One region of the Serratia sp. GW822-FHT06E05 genome, then DNA from elsewhere that is predicted to be linked to it. Evidence: predicted binding sites of a transcription regulator. Region 1 holds the regulator's gene; each other region holds the start of a gene.
What was found. Region 1 encodes CRP, which controls carbon source genes, mostly activating them, when cyclic AMP is high. Its sites were predicted from a motif close to ATGTGANNNNNNTCACAT; they were not measured.
Positions count from the first base shown of each region.

Region 2: the regulator CRP is predicted to act here: its motif matches at 1,285-1,302, upstream of udp (uridine phosphorylase).
Region 3: the regulator CRP is predicted to act here: its motif matches at 1,452-1,469, upstream of rbsD (D-ribose pyranase).
Region 4: the regulator CRP is predicted to act here: its motif matches at 1,414-1,431, upstream of deoC (deoxyribose-phosphate aldolase).

Region 1 is NZ_JBXALM010000011.1:189,334-192,461, reverse strand. It holds gene AC1RKC_RS21605 (phosphoribulokinase) at 1-378, shown strand, start outside; gene AC1RKC_RS21600 (OsmC family protein) at 416-823, opposite strand; gene crp (cAMP-activated global transcriptional regulator CRP) at 1,203-1,835, shown strand; gene AC1RKC_RS21590 (YccS/YhfK family putative transporter) at 1,890-3,128, shown strand, end outside.
Region 2 is NZ_JBXALM010000004.1:295,424-298,551, reverse strand. It holds gene AC1RKC_RS13440 (tyrosine-protein phosphatase) at 1-227, opposite strand, end outside; gene udp (uridine phosphorylase) at 400-1,161, opposite strand; gene AC1RKC_RS13430 (dienelactone hydrolase family protein) at 1,674-2,510, shown strand; gene metE (5-methyltetrahydropteroyltriglutamate--homocysteine S-methyltransferase) at 2,603-3,128, opposite strand, start outside.
Region 3 is NZ_JBXALM010000004.1:6,563-9,690, reverse strand. It holds gene kup (low affinity potassium transporter Kup) at 1-1,258, shown strand, start outside; gene rbsD (D-ribose pyranase) at 1,559-1,978, shown strand; gene rbsA (ribose ABC transporter ATP-binding protein RbsA) at 1,986-3,128, shown strand, end outside.
Region 4 is NZ_JBXALM010000008.1:9,828-12,955, reverse strand. It holds gene deoA (thymidine phosphorylase) at 1-344, opposite strand, end outside; gene deoC (deoxyribose-phosphate aldolase) at 413-1,192, opposite strand; gene AC1RKC_RS17565 (NupC/NupG family nucleoside CNT transporter) at 1,559-2,836, opposite strand; gene AC1RKC_RS17560 (TatD family hydrolase) at 3,032-3,128, opposite strand, start outside.

The DNA of each region.
Region 1 (3,128 bases):
CTGATCCGCGATACCGGTGAACGCGGTCACTCCCGCGAAGCGGTAATGGATTCGGTGGTTCGTTCGATGGAAGACTACATCAACTACATCACGCCGCAGTTTTCACGTACCCATATCAACTTCCAACGGGTGCCGACGGTAGACACCTCCAACCCGTTCGCCGCTAAGGCTATCCCTTCGCTGGACGAGAGCTTTGTGGTCATCCACTTCCGCGGGCTGGACCAGATTGACTTCCCTTATCTGCTGGCAATGCTGCAGGGATCTTTTATCTCGCATATCAATACGCTGGTGGTGCCGGGTGGCAAAATGGGGCTGGCGATGGAACTGATCATGGCGCCGCTGGTGCAGCGACTGCTGGAAGGAAAAAAAATCGAGTAATCTACGGGGCGCGGTACAACCGCGCCCCCTTTATCCGTTACGCCAGGTCGCGGATTTCAAAACTGTGGGTCACGCTGGCGGCTTTGCTCAGCATCAGTGAAACCGAACAGTACTTCTCAGCTGACAGGTTGACCGCACGTTCCACGATCTTGTCGCTCAAATCTTTGCCGGTCACGATAAAATGCAGGTTGATATGGGTAAACAACCGTGGCGCTTCTTCGCGGCGTTCAGAGGTCAGTTTCACCTCGCAATCACGCACGTCGTTGCGTCCTTTTTGCAGGATCGACACCACGTCGATAGCACTGCAGCCCCCTACTGACATCAGCACCATTTCCATCGGACTGGGTGCTTTATCACCAGCGTTGCCGTCCATCAATACCTGATGGCCAGACGCGGATTCACCCAGAAACGTCAACCCTTCCACCCACTTAACTCTTGCCTGCATGCTGGTCACTCCGGTTAATTTCTTAAAATCAGAGTACGCTTTCGCATAGAAACTGGCAACGGAACCTGATGCTAATCATGCTGAAGCGAGACAACACGAGACACCCGCCTCACTCTGTGCTACAAACAGAGCCGCAATAAATCTTTCCGGGACACTGATTTCAGGGAAACTCCCAGGGAAAGGCTCCTTTACCGGTATGTTAACAGAATGTAGCTTGCAGCTCTCCCGGCAAGTTAATATGCTAGAGCGACAGCGTATATTTATGACACGCCTCAAAACCTGCTGATAGCCACCATTAAAACAACGGCGACAGCACGTTTTACAGGGAACTCTGACCCCTGTGACACAAGGCAGCGATAACAACAGAGGATAACAGCGAATGGTTCTCGGCAAACCGCAAACAGACCCTACTCTCGAATGGTTCCTGTCTCATTGCCATATCCACAAATATCCATCCAAAAGTACGCTGATTCACCAAGGTGAAAAAGCCGAAACGCTTTACTACATCGTCAAAGGCTCCGTCGCGGTGCTGATTAAGGATGAAGAAGGTAAAGAGATGATCCTGTCCTACCTTAACCAGGGGGATTTCATCGGCGAGCTTGGATTGTTTGAAGAAGGTCAGGAGCGTAGCGCCTGGGTTAGGGCGAAGACCGCCTGTGAAGTGGCTGAAATTTCCTACAAGAAATTCCGCCAGCTGATTCAGGTAAACCCGGACATCCTGATGCGCCTGTCTGCCCAGATGGCAAACCGCCTGCAGATAACCTCTGAGAAAGTGGGTAACCTCGCCTTCCTGGACGTTACGGGCCGCATCGCGCAAACCCTGCTGAACCTGGCGAAACAGCCTGATGCCATGACCCATCCGGATGGCATGCAGATTAAAATCACCCGTCAGGAAATTGGCCAGATCGTCGGTTGCTCTCGTGAAACCGTGGGTCGTATTCTGAAAATGCTGGAAGATCAAAACCTGATCTCCGCTCACGGCAAAACTATTGTCGTTTACGGCACCCGTTAATCACTGAAAAAACGGCGCGATAATTCGCGCCGTTTTTTTATTCCCCGATTTATCATGTGGCGCCGACTGATTTATCATCCGGAAGTCAACTATGCACTGCGACAAACGCTGGTGCTGTGCCTGCCGGTTCTGCTCGGGCTGTTGATCGGCCAACTGCAATACGGCCTGCTATTTTCCCTGGTTCCCGCCTGCTGCAACATCGCCGGGCTGGACACGCCCCACAAACGTTTCTTTAAACGCCTGATCGTCGGCGGTTCGCTCTTTGCGCTTAGCAGCCTGCTGCTGCAACAGGCACTGCTGTGGCAAGTGCCGCTGCCCGCATTGATGCTCGGCCTGGCACTGTTGCTTGGCGTCAGCGGCGAAATCAGCCCACTGCACGCCCGCCTGCTGCCCGCCGCGCTGGTTGCCGCCATCTTCTCCCTCAGCATGGCCGGTACGGTACCGCTTTGGCACGCGCCGGTATTATATATCGTGGGTACCGCCTGGTACGGCCTGTTTACCTGGTTCTGGTTCAAGCTGTGGAAAGAGCAACCGATGCGCGAGTCGCTCAATCAGCTCTATCTGGAGCTGGCGGACTACTTCGAAGCCAAATATTCGCTGTTGACCCAGCACACCGATCCGCAGACCGCCTTACCACCGCTGCTGGTGCGCCAGCAAAAGGTCATGGACCTGATCACCTTGCTGTATCAGCAGCTTAATTTTCTGCCCCATGCCAGCAATCTCGAACAAAAGCGCCTGCAACGCACCTTTCAGGTCGCGCTGGATTTGCAGGAACATATCACCGTCAGCCTGCACCTGCCGGAAGAGGTCCAAAAACTGGTAGAGCAGAGCCAGGCCGAAGCCATTATCCGCCGCAATGCACAGGTGATTGCCAATCGGCTGCGCACGGTAGCGCACTATATCCTCTATCATCAGCATTCTCAGCGTTTCAACATGGACCATGAGTTGGCAGCCCTGGAAAAAGTGGCGACACAGCACCCGGACAACCCGGTCGGCCAATTCTGTTATTACCACTTCAGCCGCATCGCCCGCCTGCTGCGCACCCAGCACCCACTCTACCGACGCGATCTGATGGCCAATCAAAACCGTCTGCCATTCTGGCCCGCGCTGGTCAGTTACCTGTCGTTCAAATCCAACGCCCTGCGCAATGCGTCCCGGCTGGGAGTCACCCTGGCAGCGGGCAGCAGCCTGGGCATGATTTTCAATCTGCCAAAACCTTACTGGATCTTGCTGACCATCATGCTGGTGAGCCAAAACGGCTACAACGCCACCCGGGTGCGCATCCAGCACCGT
Region 2 (3,128 bases), on a different contig from region 1:
TTGGCCTGCACTTCATCGGGATCGCGGTAATCCAGTACCGATCGCACCGGCACGCCGGCCAGGAAGGCGCAGTCGTTTTCCGTCAGGCGCTCCAGCGACCCGGAACGGAACAGTAATCCTCGCTTGATGCGACGGCCATCAGCAACGCTGTTACCACCGAGATCGCGAAAGTTAATGCCGCCATCAAGCGGTGCCAATGAAGGATGAAGCAGGATCTGGGCGGTCATAGACGTCCTCGTGTTTATTGTCTGATAAAACGCAACCTGAGAGCCAAGGTAAAACCGGGCTCAACGGGTCAAAGAGGTGGCCAGTTAAGATGGCGCTGATGATGATAACCGTAACAGATTACGGCTGAATGGAAAAACGGGCCGCGTGGCGGCCCGTTGAATTGCGGAGGGATTACAGCAGGCGACGCGCCGCATCAACCACGATCTGCACCGCTTTGCTCTCGGTGTTTTTCATGGTTTCCGCGTTCGGAATTTCCTGCTGGGTACGGTTAACGATCACACCGGCAACCATACCGGCACGCAGGCCCTGGCTGGCACACATGGTCAGCAGCGTGGCGGATTCCATTTCATAGTTCATCACGCCCATCGATTGCCATTCTTCCATCGAACCTTTGAAACGGCTAACGACGCGCCCGGAGAAGGTATCGTAACGTTCCTGGCCTGGATAGAAGGTGTCGGAAGACGCGGTTACGCCGATGTGCGTGGTCGCGCCTGCTGCCTTGGCAGCTTCGACCAGTGCGGTAGTACAGGCGAAGTCGGCCACCGCCGGGAACTCCATCGGCGCGAAGTGCAGGCTGGCACCGTCCAGACGAACCGCCGCGGTGGTGACCAGCACGTCACCTACATTGATGTCTGACTGGATCGCACCGGTGGTGCCGATTCGCAGGAAGGTACGAATACCCAGCTGTGCCAGCTCTTCAACCGCGATAGACGTCGAAGGACCGCCGATACCGGTGGAACAGACGATCACTGCCTTGCCGTCCAGCTCTGCACGCCAGGAGGTGAATTCACGATGGGAAGCCAGGTGCACCGGATTTTCCATCAGCTTGGCAATTTTCTCTACGCGCTGCGGATCGCCAGGAACGATGGCAAGCTGGGCCCCTTGTAAATCGTTTTTGGTCAGGCCGAGATGGAAAACGTCAGATTGAGACATACGAGACTCCTCATAGATCATGTTTATTGGGAGGAACAAAAAAGTACTCTACTGAAAATCGCCACGCAATTTCGTGACGGCAATCACTACAGACAAAGAAACAGAATGCAATCTACATAACTCTTGTGACTAAAGTCACAAAAATCAGCAAGAAGGCCCGCCTGTTGGCCCCAATAGCCACCAGTCTAGTCGACAAATCGCCCCGCCGGTTTCCCCTGCCACTCGGAGTTTATCAAGGCGGTTTGCCAATAAATCCCCTATGCAGTCACAGAAAAATAGCCTTGGTTTGTCGGGGACTTAGCCCGAATAAGCGGAACTAACGCACCTTATGGTACTAATGCAGGTCAACTTGCGTAATAGCATGATAAAAAGACAATAAAAACGCGGTAAAGCCGGATATTTAATCGTTTTTTACAGACTTGACTGAAAATGCTCCACTCGATGCCAATAACGGGTAATCTTTCCTATAGTTAATCGCAGCGCTTTTCTCTATTGATTGCACGGAGACCGCAATGAAAACCGATCATGTGATGACATTAAAACAGGCCCAGGGGGGATTCACCCCGGCCGTAACCCCCCTGGCGGCTTCTACCATCCTCACCGACGAGCAGGGCATTCATACCGGGGAAACCACCATTCCTTCTCAGGGTGACAACCTGCCTGCCTATATCGCCAAACCGGCGGACCACAGCGGCCCCTTCCCGGTCGTTCTGGTGGTACAGGAGATATTTGGCGTACATGAACATATTCAGGATGTGTGCCGTCGTCTGGCGAAGCAGGGTTATCTGGCGATAGCGCCGGAACTGTACTTCCGTCAAGGGGATGCCCGGGAATACACCGATATCAGTGAACTGTTCCAGAATCTGGTGAGCAAGGTGCCGGATCGTCAGGTGCTGGCGGATCTGGATCATGCTGCCCATTGGGCAACGCGCCACGGCGGCGATGCCGGCAAGCTGGCGATTACCGGTTTCTGCTGGGGCGGGCGTATTAGCTGGCTCTATGCCGCGCACAACCCGCAGTTAAAGGCTGCGGTGGCCTGGTACGGTAGGTTGGTGGGTGAAAAAACGCTGAATTCGCCAAAACACCCGGTCGACGTTGCGACACAGCTGACGGCACCGGTGCTGGGACTTTACGGCGGCCAGGACAGCAGCATCCCGCTGGAGACGGTGGAAAGCATGCGTCAGGCGATCCGCGCGGCCAACGCCAATGCCGAGATCGTGGTGTATCCCGAGGCCGGCCATGCCTTCAATGCCGACTACCGGCCCAGCTACAACGCCGAAGCGGCAGAGGATGGCTGGCAACGTATGCTGGCTTGGTTCGCGCAGCACGGAGTGCCAGGCGTTAAATAGCCTCTCATCTTAAGGCTGCCCGATCGGCAGTCATTTGCGATATGAAAAAGGGCGCCGAAGCGCCCAGAATAATCTACACCCAAATGTCGCTATCAGACCTGCTGTTCACGCAGGCGCTGTGCGGCCAGCACCATGTTGGTCAGCGACTGACGGGTTTCCGGCCAGCCACGGGTTTTCAGGCCGCAGTCCGGGTTCACCCACAGGCGCTCAGCCGGGATGTTCTGCGCAGCTTTGCGCAGCAGCGCTTCGATCCATTCCACGCTTGGCACGTTCGGCGAGTGGATGTCGTACACGCCCGGTCCAATCTCATTCGGGTACTCAAACTCTTTGAAGGCTTCCAGCAGATCCATATCAGAACGCGAGGTTTCGATGGTGATCACGTCGGCATCCAGCGCCGCAATGGAGTCCATGATGTCGTTGAACTCGCAATAACACATGTGAGTGTGGATCTGCGTGTCGTCTTGCGCGACAGCGGCGTTCAGTTTGAAAGCCTCCACCGCCCAGTTCAGATAGGCAACCCAGTCGGATCGACGCAGCGGCAAACCTTCGCGCAGTGCAGGCTCATCAATCTGGATAATGCCGATACCGGCTTTTTCCAGATCTTCCACTTCGTCGCGC
Region 3 (3,128 bases), on a different contig from region 1:
GAACTTCTTTATTGAATATAAGAAGGTTTCGTTCTTTGCGCTGGGTGCGGTGGTGCTGTCGATTACCGGCGTTGAGGCGTTGTACGCCGATATGGGCCACTTCGGCAAATTCCCTATTCGCCTGGCCTGGTTCACCGTGGTGCTGCCTTCACTGGTGCTGAACTATTTTGGTCAGGGCGCTCTGTTGCTGAAAAATCCGGAGGCGATCAAGAATCCGTTCTTCCTGTTGGCGCCGGACTGGGCGCTGATCCCGCTATTAATTCTGGCGACGCTGGCCACGGTTATCGCCTCGCAGGCGGTGATCTCCGGCGTGTTCTCTCTGACCCGTCAGGCGGTGCGCCTGGGTTATTTGTCGCCAATGCGCATCATCCATACGTCTGAGATGGAATCCGGCCAAATCTACATTCCGGTGATCAACTGGACGCTGTATATCGCGGTGGTGCTGGTGATTGTCGGTTTCGAACACTCCAGTAATCTGGCGGCGGCCTACGGCATCGCCGTGACCGGCACCATGGTGCTGACCAGTATTCTGGTGACGTCGGTGGCGATTAAAAACTGGCACTGGAATCGCTTCTTCGCCGTCGGCATTCTGGTTGTCCTGCTGATTATCGACATCCCGATGTTCTCCGCCAACGCCCTGAAACTGTTCTCGGGGGGTTGGCTGCCGCTGATGTTGGCGCTGGTGATGTTCATCATCATGACCACCTGGAAGAGCGAACGTTTCCGCCTGCTGCGCCGCATGCACGAGCACGGCAATTCCCTGGAGGCGATGATCGCCTCACTGGAAAAATCGCCACCGGTGCGGGTGCCTGGCACCGCGGTCTTTATGTCACGCGCCATCAACGTGATCCCTTTTGCGCTGCTGCATAACCTAAAGCACAACAAGGTGCTGCACGAACGCGTGGTGCTGTTGACGTTGCGTACCGAGGATGCACCTTACGTTCACAACGTGCGGCGAGTGACCATCGAACAGCTGTCACCGACCTTCTGGCGGGTGGTGGCCAGCTATGGCTGGCGTGAAACGCCGAACGTTGAAGAAGTGTTCCACCGCTGCGGGCTGGAAGGGCTGCCGTGCCGGATGACGGAAACCTCGTTCTTTATGTCGCACGAGTCGTTGATCCTGACCAAACGGCCGTGGTACCTGTTCCTGCGCGGCAAGCTGTTTATTGCATTGAGCCGCAATGCGCTACGCGCGCCGGACCAGTTTGAGATCCCGCCCAATAGGGTGATCGAGCTGGGAACCCAGGTCGAGATTTAACACCCCCTCAAGGGCTCAGCCACCGCTGGGCCCTTTCTGTTTAACCCCGTCATACTTGAAGCTGCCTCTTTGTTGGCTGCACCAGCTCATTCCGGTCACATAGTGGACTATGCTCCCGGGAATTCGCAGGCTTGCCGTTGCGATGCAACGTCAATTATTTAGGGTATCTGTTCTCGGTAACACGAGCGAAACGTTTCGATGACGATCACACTTCTGCATTATCCCGGTTGCCTTCTACTGACGTTTTTTTAAACTCCAGACACAAGCGAAACGTTTCGCTGGCGGAATGAGAAGAACAAGATGAAAAAAGGCGTGTTGCTGAATGCTGATGTCTCTGCCGTGGTTTCCCGTCTCGGTCATACCGATCAGATAGCTATCGGCGATGCCGGGCTGCCTATTCCGGCGGCCACGCAGCGCATCGATTTGGCGCTGACTCAGGGGGTGCCGACTTTTCTACAGGTACTCGAGGTCGTGACGCAGGAGATGCAGGTCGAAAGCGCCATTCTGGCGGAAGAGATCGTTAAGCAAAATCCACAGCTTCATAGCGCGTTATTGGCTCAGCTGACCGAACTTGGCCAACGCCAGGGGAAGAGCATCAGCCTGAGCTATATCAGCCACCAGGCTTTTAAAGCACAAACGGAACACTGCCGTGCGGTGATCCGCAGCGGGGAATGTTCGCCCTACGCGAACGTGATCCTTTGCGCCGGCGTAACTTTCTGAGGCACCTATGCAACCTTTACTGCAACTGAAAGGGATCGATAAAGCCTTTCCCGGCGTGAAGGCGCTTTCCGGCGCTGCGCTCAGCGTGTACCCGGGCAAGGTGATGGCGCTGGTGGGTGAAAACGGCGCCGGGAAATCCACCATGATGAAGGTGCTGACTGGCATTTATAACAAAGACGCTGGCAGTCAGTACTTTCTCGGAAAAGAGGTGGCGTTCAACGGCCCAAAGGATTCGCAGGAAGCGGGCATCGGCATCATCCATCAGGAACTGAACCTGATCCCGCAATTAACCATTGCGGAGAACATCTTCCTCGGGCGTGAGTTCGTTAACCGTATCGGCCGCATCGACTGGAAGCGCATGTATGCCGAAGCAGACAAACTGCTCGCACGACTGAACCTGAGTTACAGCAGCCACCGGCTGGTGGGGGAACTGTCGATCGGCGATCAGCAAATGGTGGAAATCGCCAAGGTGCTGAGCTTCGAATCGAAAGTCATCATTATGGATGAGCCGACGGATGCGTTGACCGATACCGAGACGGCCTCTTTATTTAAAGTGATCAATGAACTGAAGGCCGAAGGGCGAGGGATTGTTTACATCTCCCACCGGCTGAAAGAGATTTTTGAAATTTGCGATGACGTCACGGTGTTTCGTGACGGGCAGTTTATCGCCGAGCGTCCGGTCAGTGAGCTGCAGGAAGATTCGCTGATAGAAATGATGGTCGGCCGCAAGCTGGAAGAACAATACCCGCGCCTCAACCAGCCGCGCGGTGAAAAACGGCTGGAGGTCAGTCAGGTTTCCGGTCCGGGTGTACATGACGTCAGCTTTACGCTGTACCGTGGCGAAATTCTTGGCGTCGCCGGGTTGATGGGCGCCGGACGTACCGAGCTGATGAAAATTCTCTACGGGGCAGCACCACGCAAGGCCGGCACGGTCAGCCTCGATGGCCGCCAGGTGGTCACTCATTCTCCACAGGACGGTTTGGCGAACGGCATTGTGTATATCTCCGAAGACCGCAAGCGCGATGGTCTGGTGTTGGAGATGTCGGTGAAGGAAAACATGTCGTTGACCGCGCTGCGCTATTTCAGCCGTGCCGGCGGCAGCCTGAAACAGGCCGAAGAACAGCAGGCGGTGGGGGATTTCATCCGCTTG
Region 4 (3,128 bases), on a different contig from region 1:
CGGCCGGAGATCATCGGCACATAGCCGCCGCAAGCCGCCACCATCGGGCCCAGCATCAGCGAAGTGACATCGCCCACGCCGCCGGTGGAGTGCTTGTCGACCAGTGGCCCATTCAGTGTCAGACTTTTCCAGTCCAGCACGGTACCGGAATCACGCATTGCCATGGTCAGCGCCACGCGCTCCGGCATGGTCATATCGTGGAAATAAATGGTCATCGCCAGCGCGGCAATTTGACCTTCTGAAACGACGTTGTCACGGATACCATTGATGAAAAAGCGAATTTCTGCTTCGCTCAACGGCTGACCGTCACGTTTCTTACGGATAATTTCTTGGGCCAGGAACAAAGCGTCCCCCTGTTTTAGCTAGAGTAGAGTGCAGGCCGGCGATTATCTCGCCTTGCCGACGTAATCGTTCAGTAACCGCTGCCGGACTGCCCGGCACTGTGGCCCAGCGTCGTCAGCAGGCTGGCTAACAGACTGGAAGCCCCGAAGCGGAAATGACGCGCATCGGCCCAACCTTCGCCCAGAATACGATCGGCAAGTTGCAGATAATGCAGCGCGTCTTCCGCTGTGCGTACGCCACCGGCCGGCTTGAAGCCCACCGTTTTGGCAACGCCAAGATCGCGGATCACCGACATCATCAGCTCCGCGCTTTCGAGCGTTGCGTTGACCGGCACTTTACCGGTAGAGGTTTTGATAAAGTCAGCGCCGGCGTTGATGGCGATTTCCGATGCTTTACGGATCAGGCTGGCCTGCTTGAGCTCACCGGTTTCAATGATCACTTTCAACAGCACGTTGGCGGCCTGGCAAGCCTGCTTGCACTGTTTGACCAGTTCAAAACCCACCTGCTCGTTACCGGCGATCAGCGCGCGGTAAGGGAACACCACGTCCACCTCATCGGCGCCATAGGCGATAGCCGCGCGCGTTTCCGCCAGCGCGATTTCAATATCGTCGTTGCCATGCGGGAAATTGGTGACGGTCGCAATGCGGATGTCCGGCGTCCCCTGCTCACGCAGAGCCTTGCGCGCCACCGGGATAAAACGCGGGTAAATACAGATGGCCGCCGTATGGCCGGCCGGGCTATTGGCCTGACGACACAGCGCGATCACTTTTTCATCGGTGTCATCGTCGTTCAGCGTGGTCAAATCCATTAAGGTCAGCGCACGTTGCGCTGCTGCGGTTAATTCGGTCATAAAACTCTCCAACTGAGTACCTGGGTGTTGGCGAGCGGACTTGGTTCCTTGAAGATAGCGCTGGGGAACGGGTTCCCACCGCGGCAACTGAGATCCTTCTCACCGCACATAACCCTTCGCATCGCGCAGGGTCAGTAATAGCTATTTGAACACGATCGCCGGGGGCAATTCGCGCTCAGGGTCACACTATATGAAATAACACTGTAACAGGCCGGAATTATATGTGAAGAACATCACAAAATAACGCGATATCGTTCACAAATTCGCTAAAGAAACGGACGCGGGCACGGCACGTTGCGCCCGTCTTAGAGTATAGGCGGTGTCCTGCAATAGGGCTCGCGGCGCTATCACAGGACAGGACCGGGGTTACAGCGCCAGGAAGAACCCGGCGATGGTCGCACTCATCAGGTTGGAGAGCGTACCCGCAGCCACGGCTTTCAGGCCGAAGCGCGCGATGTCATGACGACGGTTCGGCGCCATGCTGCCCAGACCGCCGAGCAGGATCGCCACCGACGACAGGTTGGCAAAGCCGCACAGCGCAAAGGAGATGATCGCCTTGGTGTGCGCCGACAGCACCTGCAGCCCTTCTGCCGCCACCACGTCGTCCGGACGCAGATAAGCACCGAAGTTCATGTAGGCGACGAATTCGTTAACGATAATCTTCTGGCCAATAAACGAGCCGGCCGCCATCGCTTCATGCCAAGGCACGCCGATCAGGAAGGCGATCGGTGAGAATACCCAGCCAAGTATCAGTTCCAGCGACAGCTGCGGATAATCGAACCAGCCGCCGACACCGCCAAGAATACCGTTCAGCAAAGCGATCAACGCGATAAACGCCAACAGCATCGCGCCGACGTTCAGCGCCAGCTGCATGCCGGAAGCCGCACCTGAAGCAGCCGCATCGATCACGTTGGCCGGGCGTTCATCTTCTGCGATCAACTTCATCGCGTCGTCTTTATCGTGGGTTTTTTCGGTTTCCGGCACCATCAGCTTGGCGAACAGCAAGCCACCCGGTGCAGCCATAAATGAAGCGGCGATCAGGTATTCCAGCGGCACCCCCATCTGGGCATAACCTGCCAATACAGAACCGGCTACCGAGGCCAGGCCACCGCACATCACGGTAAACAGCTCAGACTGGGTCATGGTAGCGATATACGGACGCACCACCAGCGGGGCCTCGGTTTGGCCGACAAAAATGTTGGCGGTCGCCGACAGTGATTCGGTCCGTGAGGTACCCAGCAGCTTTTGCAAGCCACCGCCCAACACGCGGATCACCAATTGCATGATACCGAGGTAATACAGCACCGCAATCAGCGAGGAGAAGAACACGATCACCGGCAGTACGCGCAGCGCGAACACAAAACCGCCGCCGCCGAAGACTTCAAACATCTTGTCGGAAACCAGGCCACCGAAGATGAAGGAGATCCCCTGGTTGCCGTAGGCGATCACGTTAGCTACGCCCGCCGACATGCCGCCGAGAATCGCGCGACCAACTGGAACGTACAGCACCAGCGCGCCGATGGCGACCTGAAGAACAAATGCCCAAATAACGGTGCGCAGGTTAATCGCGCGGCGGTTGCTGGAGAGCAGCACCGCAATGGCGATCAGCACCGCCATGCCAACCAGGCTCATGATGAGTTGCATGCAAAGTATCCCTGTTGCGAAAAAGAAATGCATCCCTGTCAGAGAGGAACACGGGGTTGCTTTAGAGTAATTTCGGGGAGCGATTATACGGAGCGAGGTACCCCTCGTACCGATTTATGTCACAAATGCATACAACAGGAAGCAAATGAAAATCTTATAACGTGAGCATCATCACAGTTATGGCGGGTTAGACACCTAAAGGGTAAACAGGGCGTGAGTGTTGTGTTGCAACTGGGCGGCAATATCCTCGGCTGACTCGGGGCGCAAGCGGCACAGTTCCTGGAAAACTTCG